Regions from separate parts of the Crossiella sp. NPDC003009 genome, predicted to be linked through region 2. Evidence: riboswitches for the same ligand, from Rfam matches in the RefSeq annotation. Region 2 holds a riboswitch; each other region holds the start of a gene.

Region 1 (3,175 bases), on a different contig from region 2:
TTCGAGCGCATCCAGGCCGACGGCAACACCATCCTGGCCGAGACCAACCTGGCCACCTCCCGCTACCGGGACGGGCACATCCTGCTCAACCACGAGGGCGGGCACCTGCTCAGCCTGCCCGACACCTACGGCGGGCCCGGCGGGTTCGGCTGGACCGGCGGCTGGGACGTGATGGGGCACATGTGGGGCCCGGCCCCCGACCACTTCGCCTGGCACAAGTGGAAGCTGGGCTGGCTGGCCGACACCCAGATCGCCTGCCTGGCCACCCGCGGCGGCACCATCGAGCAGTTGGTCACCCCGGTGGAGACCGAGCCCGGCACCAAGGCGGTGGTGGTGCGGCACGGCGCGAGCACCGCGTACATCGCCGAGGTGCGGCAACGGATCGGACTGGACACCAGGGCCTGCGACACCGGCGTGCTGATCTACCGGATCGACTCCCGCACCGCCAGCGGCAGCGGCCCGGTCCGGGTGATGGATGCCCAGCCGAACACCAGCTGCGGCGGCCTCGGCCTGAACAACGCCCCCTACGACCTCGGACCCGGTGAGGTGGCCACCTTCACCGACTCCGCCAACGGGGTGCGCATCCAGGTGGTGGCCAAGTCCGGCGACGGCTACACCGTCCGGGCCAGCCTGGGCTGAGGCCCGCCGCACCCGATGCCGCACAATCGTCCCCGCAGCGGACGACGGAACGGGGTTCAGGTGGCACGGGTGGTCGAGGTGGTCGGCATCGGGGCGGGCGATCCCGGGCAGGTCACGGTGGAGGCGGTGGCCGCGCTGCGGCAGGCCGACGTGGTGTTCTTCCTGGACAAGCCCGGTCAGGCCCGCGAGCTGTCCGACCTGCGCCAGCTGATCCTGGACACCCACCTGCCCGAGGGCGGGTACCGGGTGGCCAGGGCCGAGGACCCGCCACGGCACCGGGAGGCCGATGCCTACACCGGCGCCGTGGCGGACTGGCGTTCCCGCCGGGCCGAGGTGTGCCAGCGGCTGATCACCGAGCACCTGGGCGAGGACGAGACCGGCGCGTTCCTGGTGTGGGGCGATCCCGCCCTCTACGACAGCATCATCGCGGTGGTCGAGGAGGTGCTGGCCCGCGGCGAGGCAGACTTCGAGGTGCGGGTGCGGCCGGGCATCAGCAGCCTGTCCGCGCTGGCCGCCCGGCACCGGGTCACCTTCAACCAGATCGCCGGTTCGGTGCAGATCACCACCGGCCGCAGGCTGGCCACGGGCTGGCCGGAGCAGGTCGACGACGTGCTGGTGATGCTGGACTCCGGCAACACCTTCCTGCGCTACCGGGACGAGCCAGGGGTGACCATCCACTGGGGCGCCTACGTGGGCACCGCGGACGAGATCCTGGTCTCCGGGCCGCTGGCCGAGGTCGCCGAGCACATCGTGGCCACCAGGGAACGAGCCCGCGCGGCCAAGGGCTGGATCATGGATAGCTACCTGCTGCGCCGCAAAACCTCGGATCCGGTGTGATTCCCGCATCATGAAACAGTTGCGCGCGTTGCGATACGCTCGCCTCGCTGGTGGTTCGCCCGGCCGGTGACGGCTGATCGAGGCAAGAGGGAACCCGGTGGGAATCCGGGACTGCCCCGCAGCGGTGAACGGGAACGAAAGCCGTCATCAAGCACTGCGCGCTGAGCGTGGGAAGCGACGGCCGGTAGGAGCGAGCTCTGCGCCCGTGAGTCCGAAGACCTGCCACCGGCCCGCGCGCCCGCCGGGTGCGCGGAGTCCGGAAGCCTCTCGGGCGGGCTTGCGCGGACGCGGCTTCGTGCCGTCTCCCGCCGGTGTGCCCGCAGGTCGTCCGGACCTCAGCACGCTCGCGAGGAGAGAGCTTGTGACCAGCGGTATCGGCGCCACCGTCCTGGGTTATCCGCGGATCGGTCCACGCCGGGAGCTCAAACGCGCGGTGGAGCAGTACTGGGCGGGCCGCATCGACCGCGACACCCTGCTCGGCACCGCCGCGCGGCTGCGCGCGGCCACCTGGCTGGAGCTGCGCGAGGCGGGCCTGGACTCGGTCCCCTCCAACACGTTTTCCTTCTACGACCAGGTGCTCGACACCGCCGTCCTGGTCGGCGCGGTCCCGGCCCGGTACCAGCAGGACCACGACCTGGACACCTACTTCGCCGCCGCGCGGGGCACCGACGAGGTGCCGCCGCTGGAGATGACCAAGTGGTTCGACACCAACTACCACTACCTGGTCCCGGAGATCGACCAGGACACCCAGTTCTGGCTGGCGGGCGGCAAACCGATCGCGGAGTACCGCGAGGCCAAGGCCCTGGAAGTGGAGACCCGCCCGGTGCTGCTCGGCCCGGTGACCTTCCTCCTGCTGGCCAAGGGCGCGGACCCACTGGCCCGGCTGGACGACCTGCTGGCGGTCTACACCGAACTACTCGGCCTGCTCGCCGCCGAGGGCGTCACCTGGGTCCAGTTCGATGAGCCCGCCTTCGCCGCCGACCGCACCGAGGCCGAGCTCGCCGCGCTGGCCCGCGCCTACGATCGGCTCACCGCGGTGCCCAACCGGCCGAAGCTGCTGGTCACCGGCTACTACGGCGCACTCGGCCCAGCCCTGCCGGTGCTGGCAGGCACCGCGGTAGAGGCCATCGCGGTGGACCTGGTCGCCGGTGGCGCCGAGGGCATCGCCGGCATCCCGGCACTGCGGGAGAAGACCCTGGTCGCCGGGGTGATCGACGGCCGCAACGTGTGGCGGGCCGACCTGCGGCAGGCGGTGGCCACCTCGGCCTCGCTGCTGGGCGCCGCCCGCGAGGTCGCGGTCTCCACCTCTTGCACGCTGCTGCACGTGCCCTACGACCTGGACGCCGAAACCGCGCTGGCACCGGAGGTCCGCTCCCGGCTGGCCTTCGCCCGGCAGAAGCTGCGCGAGGTCGTCCTGGTCGGCAAGGCGCTGCGCGAGGGCGTGGACGGCGACTGGGCCGACCAGGCCGGCCAGCCCGCCGCCGAACCCCGTCACGACGAGGCGGTCCGCGCCAAGATCGCCGCGCTGACCCCGGCCGACCGCACCCGCGCGCCCTACGCCGAACGCGCCGCCGCCCAGGACGCGCTGCTGGGCCTGCCGCCGCTGGCCACCACCACGATCGGCTCGTTCCCGCAGACCGGTGAGATCCGCGCCGCGCGGGCCGGACTGCGCTCCGGTGAGCTGACCGAGGCGCAGTAC
Region 2 (3,175 bases):
CGGTCACGTGCTGGGCCAGGTTGACCGAACCGAGGTTGCACACCGCGACCTCGTCGATCGTGGTGTTCAGGGTGATCTCGGTGCACAGGTTCGAGGAGTGCACCACGCCGGAGTGCTGCTGCGGGGAGCGCAGGTTGCACGGGTCCTTGAAGGTGATCCACGGGTGCCCGGTCTCGAACAGCATGGTCAGCATGCGCCGCCACAGGTCCTTGGCCTGCACCCGGCGGAACACCCTGATCTCGCCGCGGTCGGCGGCCGCCTCGTACTCGGCGTACTTGCGGGAGAACTCCAGGCCGTAGGAGTCGTGCAGGTCCGGCACCTCGTCCGGGGAGAACAGCGTCCACTGCCCGTCCGCGCGGACCCGGCGCAGGAACTCATCCGGCACCCAGTTCGCGGTGTTCATGTCGTGCGTGCGCCGCCGGTCGTCGCCGGTGTTCTTGCGCAGGTCGAGGAACTCCTCGACGTCGATGTGCCAGGTTTCCAGGTACGCGCAGACCGCGCCCTTGCGCTTGCCGCCCTGGTTCACCGCGACCGCGGTGTCGTTGGCGATCTTCAGGAACGGCACCACGCCCTGGGACTTGCCGTTGGTGCCCTTGATGTGCGCGCCGATGCCGCGCACCGGCGTCCAGTCGTTGCCCAGCCCACCGGCGTACTTCGACAGCAGCGCGTTGTTGCTGATGCCGTGGAAGATGCCCTCCAGGTCATCGCCCACCGTGGTGAGGAAGCAGGAGGACAGCTGCGAGCGGGTGGTGCCCGCGTTGAACAGCGTGGGCGTGGAGCACATGAAGTCGAAGCTGGAGATCAGGTCGTAGAACTCGATCGCCCGCGCCTCGCGGTCGTCCTCGCGCAGCGCCAGGCCCATCGCGACCCGCATGAAGAAGGCCTGCGGCAGCTCGTAGCGGTGCTCGTCGCTGTGCAGCAGGTAGCGGTCGTAGAGGGTCTGCATGCCCAGGAACTGGAACTTCAGGTCCCGGTCGGCCACCAGGGCGGCGCCGAGGCGCTCCAGGTCGAACTTGGCCAGCTCGGTGTCCAGCTGGTCCAGCTCCACCCCGCGCCGGATGAACTCGGCGAAGTAGGTGGGGTACTCCCCGGCCATCTGCGCGTGGCTGGCCACCCGCTGCTCGCCGGCCAGAAAGGTCAGCGCCTCGCCGCGCAGCTTGTCCAGCAGCAGCCGGGCGCTGACGTAGGAGTAGTTCGGGTCGGTCTCGACCATGGTGCGCGCGGCCATCACCGGCGCGATGCTCAGCTCGGCCGGGCTGATGCCGTGGTAGAGGTTGCGCAGCGTCTCGGCCAGCACCGCCTCGCTGTCCACCGCCGCCAGGTCCGCGCAGGACTCGGAGATGACCAGCGCCAGCCGGTCGGTGTCCAGCGGGACCAGCGTGCCGTCGGCCTGGCGCACGGAGAACCGCGGCGCGGGCTTGGGCGCGGCCTGCGCGCGGGCCTTGTTGTGCTCCTCGCGGTAGAGCACGTAGGCGCGGGCGACCTTCTGGTGCCCGGCCCGCATCAGGGTCAGCTCGACCTGGTCCTGGATCTGCTCGATGTGCAGCGGCCGGTCCGGGCCGGCGTGCCGCAGCAGGCCCTGCGTCACCGAGGCGGTCAGCTCGGTGATCTGTTCGCGCACGCGGGGCGAGGAACCCGCGTCGGTGCCTTCCACGGCGAGGAAGGCCTTGGTCATCGCGGCTGTGATCTTGGCCGCCTCGAACGGGGACACCGCGCCGTTGCGGCGGATCACCGTGACCGCGCCGGCTGCGATCTCTGGCGAATGCACTGACACGAAAGCTGCTCCAAAAGGTGTGCTGGACGGATGAGGGCAGCGCCGGGCGGCCGAGGACCCGGGGCCGGGTTCGGTTGCCGTCGCTGGGGAAGAGCGGGGTGAAGCTGGCTTAGCTCTGAGGCTCGCTACAGCTCGCAGGCGATGCGGTCATACAGGTCGTCTCTCCTCGCGAGCGTCGGCGTCAGTGGGCCGCGGAGTCAGAGGCAGGCGAGGGCCGACCGGGGCGCGCGCGTGCGTCGCCCAGTCGTCCGCTCGGCCTTCCCACGAGACCGCGAACCAGGCGCACCGGCGGTGCGCCCGCTGACGGCAGGTCTTCGGACTCGCGGGCACGCGCCAAGCGCTGGCGCACCTACTGGCCGTCGCTTCCCGGACCGTGGCGTCCAGTGCTGTACCGGCCCTGGTGCTCGGCCGGTGACGGCGGTCGTTCCCACTCACCGCTGCGGGGCAGTCCCGGAGTCGCACCGGGTTCCCTGTTGCCTCGCCTGGCGTTTGCGTGCCCGGCGAACCATCAGCGCAACGGATACTACATGTAGGGGTAGCCCGCGCAAGCGCACCCAATATGGCCGTGTGTCGCGTGTCGGCGGGACATGACACGATGGGGGTGTACTGATCACGGTGCGTGGAGGTGCAGGGTGCGGGCATGGCGTGTGCACGAGCTGGGCGAGCCGCGGGACGTGCTCCGGCTGGACGAGGTCCCGGAGCCGGTCGCCGGGCCGGGACAGGTGCTGGTGAAGGTCCGCGCGACCGCGTTGAACTTCCCGGACGCGCTGCTGTGCCGGGGTCAGTACCAGGTCCGCCCGCCGCTGCCGTTCACTCCGGGGGTCGAGCTTTGCGGTGAGGTGGTCGCGCTCGGTGAGGGCGCCAGTGGGTTCGCGGTCGGCGACCGGGTCATCGCCACGCCCGCGCCGCCGCACGGCGGGCTGGCCGAGTACGTGGCGGTCGGCGCCACCGAGCTGCTGCCCGCACCCGAGGCGCTGGACGACGCGCAGGCCGCCGGGTTCCACATCGCCTACCAGACCGGCTGGTTCGGCCTGCACCGCAGGGCCGGGCTGGCCGAGGGCGAGACCCTGCTGGTGCACGCCGCGGCCGGCGGCGTTGGCAGTGCGGCCATCCAGCTCGGCAAGGCCGCCGGCGCCACCGTGATCGGCGTGGTCGGCGGGGCGCGCAAGGCCGAGGTGGCCAAGGAGCTGGGCGCGGACCTGGTGATCGACCGCAAGCAGGAGGACGTGATCGCCACGGTGAAGGAGTTCACCGGCGGCCGCGGCGTGGACGTGGTCTACGACCCGGTCGGCGGCGACTCCTTCCGCGCCTCCACCAAGGTGATCGCCTTCGAGGGCCGGATCGTCATCGTCGGCTTCGCCAGCGGTGAGATCCCCAGCGCCGCGATGAACCATGCCCTGG
Region 3 (3,175 bases), on a different contig from region 2:
CACCGACAGCCACACCGGCCTGCGCCGCCTGGTCGCCGGCTACTTCACCCCGGCCAAGGTGCGCGCCGCCGAACCCCGCATCCGCGCCCTCGCCACCGAGTACCTGGACCGCCTGCCGGCCAGCGGCGAGTTCGACCTGGTCGCCGGGCTGGCCGCGGAGCTGCCCTGCCGGGTGCTGCTGGAGCTGCTCGGCATCACCGGGGTCGACCTGCCGGTGCTCAAGGCGTGGAGCGCGGCCTCGCTGGAACTGTTCTGGGGCCGCCCCGGCCCCGGCCGCCACCAGGCCCTCGCGGAGGCGGCGGGGGAGTTCCACCAGTGGCTGGCCGCCCGCATCCGCGCCGCCACCCCCGGCAGCCCCGACCTGTTCGGCCAGCTCGCCGCGCACCGCGCGCCCGGCGACCGGCCGCTGCGCGTGGCCGAGGCGGTCGGCGTCTGCTACTTCCTGCTCATCGCCGGTCAGGAGACCACCAGCCAGCTGCTCAGCACCCTGCTGCACCGGCTCATCCCGCGCACCGACCTCTGGCCGCGCCTGGCCGCCGGTGACCAGGAGCTGGCCGCGGCCTGCGTGGAGGAGGTGCTGCGCCGCGAACCGCCGGTGAACACCTGGCGCCGCGTCGCCGCCCGCCCGGCCACCCTGTCCGGGGTGCGGGTGCCGCAGGGCGCGCACCTGCTGCTCCTGCTCGCCGGCGCGGGCTCGGACCCGGAGGTCTTCGCCGACCCCGAGTCCTTCTGCCCGGCCCGCCCCGACCCGCGCCGCCACCTGGCCTTCGGCCACGGCCGCCACTTCTGCCTCGGCGCCGGACTGGCCAGGACGGAGGCCGCCGTGGTGCTCACCGAGGTGGCCAGCCGCCTGCCACACCTGCGCCTGCTGGAGCCGGAACCGCCGATGCTGGGCCTGCTCTCCTTCCGCGCCCCGCTGCGCGTGCTCGCCACCCGATGACAAGCGTGATCAGCGAGACGGCCTGAGTCGCCTGATCGTGTGCGACGATGCGAACTGCTTTGTCAGCGAGGGGTGAGCGAGGAACCCGGTGCGAGTCCGGGACGGTCCCGCCACTGTGACCGGAACGGTTTCGTCAGGAACGGTTCCGGGAGTCAGGAGACTCGTCCCCCTCGGCCTCCCGACCCGGGCGTGGACACCCGAGGAAGGACCTCGCGCATGACCGTCGGCTACCCGTTCTCCGCTGTGGTCGGACATCCCGACCTCCGGCTCGCCCTGCTGCTCAACGCCGTCCACCCTGGCATCGGCGGGGTGCTGGTGCGCGGGGAGAAGGGCACCGCGAAGTCGACCATCGTGCGTGGCCTGGCCGCCTTGCTGCCACCGGCCGACGTGGTCGAGCACTGCCGCTTCGCCTGCGACCCGGCCCGCCCCGACCCGAACTGTCCGGACGCCCCGCACGACGGCGCGGCCACCACCCGCCCGGCCCGGCTGGTCGAGCTGCCGGTCGGCGCCACCGAGGACCGCCTGGTCGGCTCGCTGGACCTGGAACGCGCGCTCACCGAGGGTGTCCGCGCCTACCAGCCGGGCCTGCTCGCGGCCGCGCACCGCGGCGTGCTCTACGTGGACGAGGTCAACCTGCTGCACGACCACCTGGTCGACCTGCTGCTGGACGCCGCCGCCATGGGCCGCGCGCACGTCGAGCGCGAAGGTGTGTCCATCTCGCACGCGGCCAGCTTCCTGCTGGTCGGCACGATGAACCCGGAGGAGGGCGAGCTGCGGCCGCAGCTGCTGGACCGCTTCGGCCTCACCGTCACCGTGCTCGCCGCCCGCGACACCGACACCCGCACCGAGGTGGTCCGCCGCCGCTTGGCCTACGAGGCCGACCCGGCCGCCTTCGCCGCCCGCTTCGCCCCCGACGACCGCGACCTGGCCGCCCGCATCGCCACCGCCCGCGCTGCTTTGTCAGCGGTCGTGCTGCCCGATGTGGAGCTGCGCCGGATCGCCGCGCTGTGCGCCGCGTTCGAGGTCGACGGCATGCGCGCGGACCTGGTGGTGGCGCGCACCGCGCTCGCGCACGCCGCCTGGCGCGGCGCGGCCGAGGTCGACGCGAGCGACATCGAGGTCGCCGCCCGCCTCGCCCTGCCGCACCGCAAGCGCCGTGACCCCTTCGACGAGCCCGGCCTGGAGGAGGAGCAGCTCCAGCAGGCCCTCGCCGCCGCGGCCGAGGAAGCCGAACCGCCGCGGCCGGACCCCGATGACGACCCCAACGGCCCCGGCTGCGGCCAGGACCACGGCGACAACGCCACCCCGCCCGCCGACGGCCAGCAGCCCGCTCCTGACAACCAGTCCAGCCCTTCCGGCGACCAGCCCTCGGGCGGCGGCGAACAGGCCCCGGCCGCCCCGGCCCCCGCCTTCCGCGCCCGCCTGCTCCAGGTCCCCGGCCTCGGCGAGGGCGCGCCCGGCCGCCGGTCCCGGTCCCGTTCGGAGTTCGGCCGGGTGGTCCGTCCGTCCACAGTGGACGGCCACGGCCTGCACCTGTCCGCCACCGTCGCCGCGGCCGCCCCGCACCAGGCCGGCCGCGGCCGCACCGGACCCGGCCTGCTGCTGCGCGGTGAGGACGTGCGCCGCGCGGTCCGCGAGGGCAAGGAGGGCAACTTGGTGCTCTTCGCGGTGGACGCCTCCGGCTCGATGGCCGCCCGCAAGCGGATGTCCGCGGTCAGCGGCGCGGTGCTGTCCCTGCTCCGCGACGCCTACCAGCGCAGGGACAAGGTCGGCCTGGTCACCTTCCGCGGCGGTGGCGCCGAGCTGACCCTGCCGCCGACCTCCTCGGTGGACGCGGCCGCCGCCCGGCTCAAGCGGCTGCGCACCGGCGGCCGCACCCCGCTGGCCGATGGCCTGCTGCGCGCCCGCAAGACCCTGGCCGCCGAACGCCTGCGCGACCCGCGCCGCCGCCCGCTGCTGGTCGTGGTCACCGACGGCCGCGCCACCGTCGGCGTGCACGGTGACCCGGTCCGCGACGCCCTGCGCGCCGCCGCCCTGCTGGCCGCCGACGGCGTGGCCGCGATCGTGGTGGACTGCGAGCACGGCATGGTCCGCCTCGACCTGGCCGCCCGGCTCGCGCTCGCCCTGGGCGCGACCTGCCTGAGCCTCGACGAGTTGTCCGCCGACCGCATGGCAGGCGTCGTGCGCGCCGCCCGCGCGGCCTGAGCCGGGAGGAAACCCGATGCCCCAAGGACA

The links. Region 2 has a riboswitch for cobalamin ahead of ACWDY5_RS28350 (ribonucleoside-diphosphate reductase subunit alpha). Riboswitches for the same ligand answer to the same signal wherever they lie in the genome.
Region 1: another riboswitch for cobalamin. It lies ahead of metE (5-methyltetrahydropteroyltriglutamate--homocysteine S-methyltransferase); the one in region 2 lies ahead of ACWDY5_RS28350 (ribonucleoside-diphosphate reductase subunit alpha).
Region 3: another riboswitch for cobalamin. It lies ahead of ACWDY5_RS24450 (putative cobaltochelatase); the one in region 2 lies ahead of ACWDY5_RS28350 (ribonucleoside-diphosphate reductase subunit alpha).

The regions. Positions count from the first base shown of each region.
Region 1 covers NZ_JBSFUA010000001.1:335,753-338,927, reverse strand. Annotated here, with positions in the region: gene ACWDY5_RS01575 (hypothetical protein) at 1-639, shown strand, start outside; gene cobF (precorrin-6A synthase (deacetylating)) at 655-1,476, shown strand; cobalamin riboswitch at 1,511-1,717, shown strand; gene metE (5-methyltetrahydropteroyltriglutamate--homocysteine S-methyltransferase) at 1,838-3,175, shown strand, end outside.
Region 2 covers NZ_JBSFUA010000033.1:25,829-29,003, forward strand. Annotated here, with positions in the region: gene ACWDY5_RS28350 (ribonucleoside-diphosphate reductase subunit alpha) at 1-1,768, opposite strand, end outside; cobalamin riboswitch at 2,063-2,299, opposite strand; gene ACWDY5_RS28355 (NADPH:quinone oxidoreductase family protein) at 2,407-3,175, shown strand, end outside.
Region 3 covers NZ_JBSFUA010000025.1:40,148-43,322, reverse strand. Annotated here, with positions in the region: gene ACWDY5_RS24455 (cytochrome P450) at 1-940, shown strand, start outside; cobalamin riboswitch at 975-1,123, shown strand; gene ACWDY5_RS24450 (putative cobaltochelatase) at 1,157-3,145, shown strand; gene cobO (cob(I)yrinic acid a,c-diamide adenosyltransferase) at 3,162-3,175, shown strand, end outside.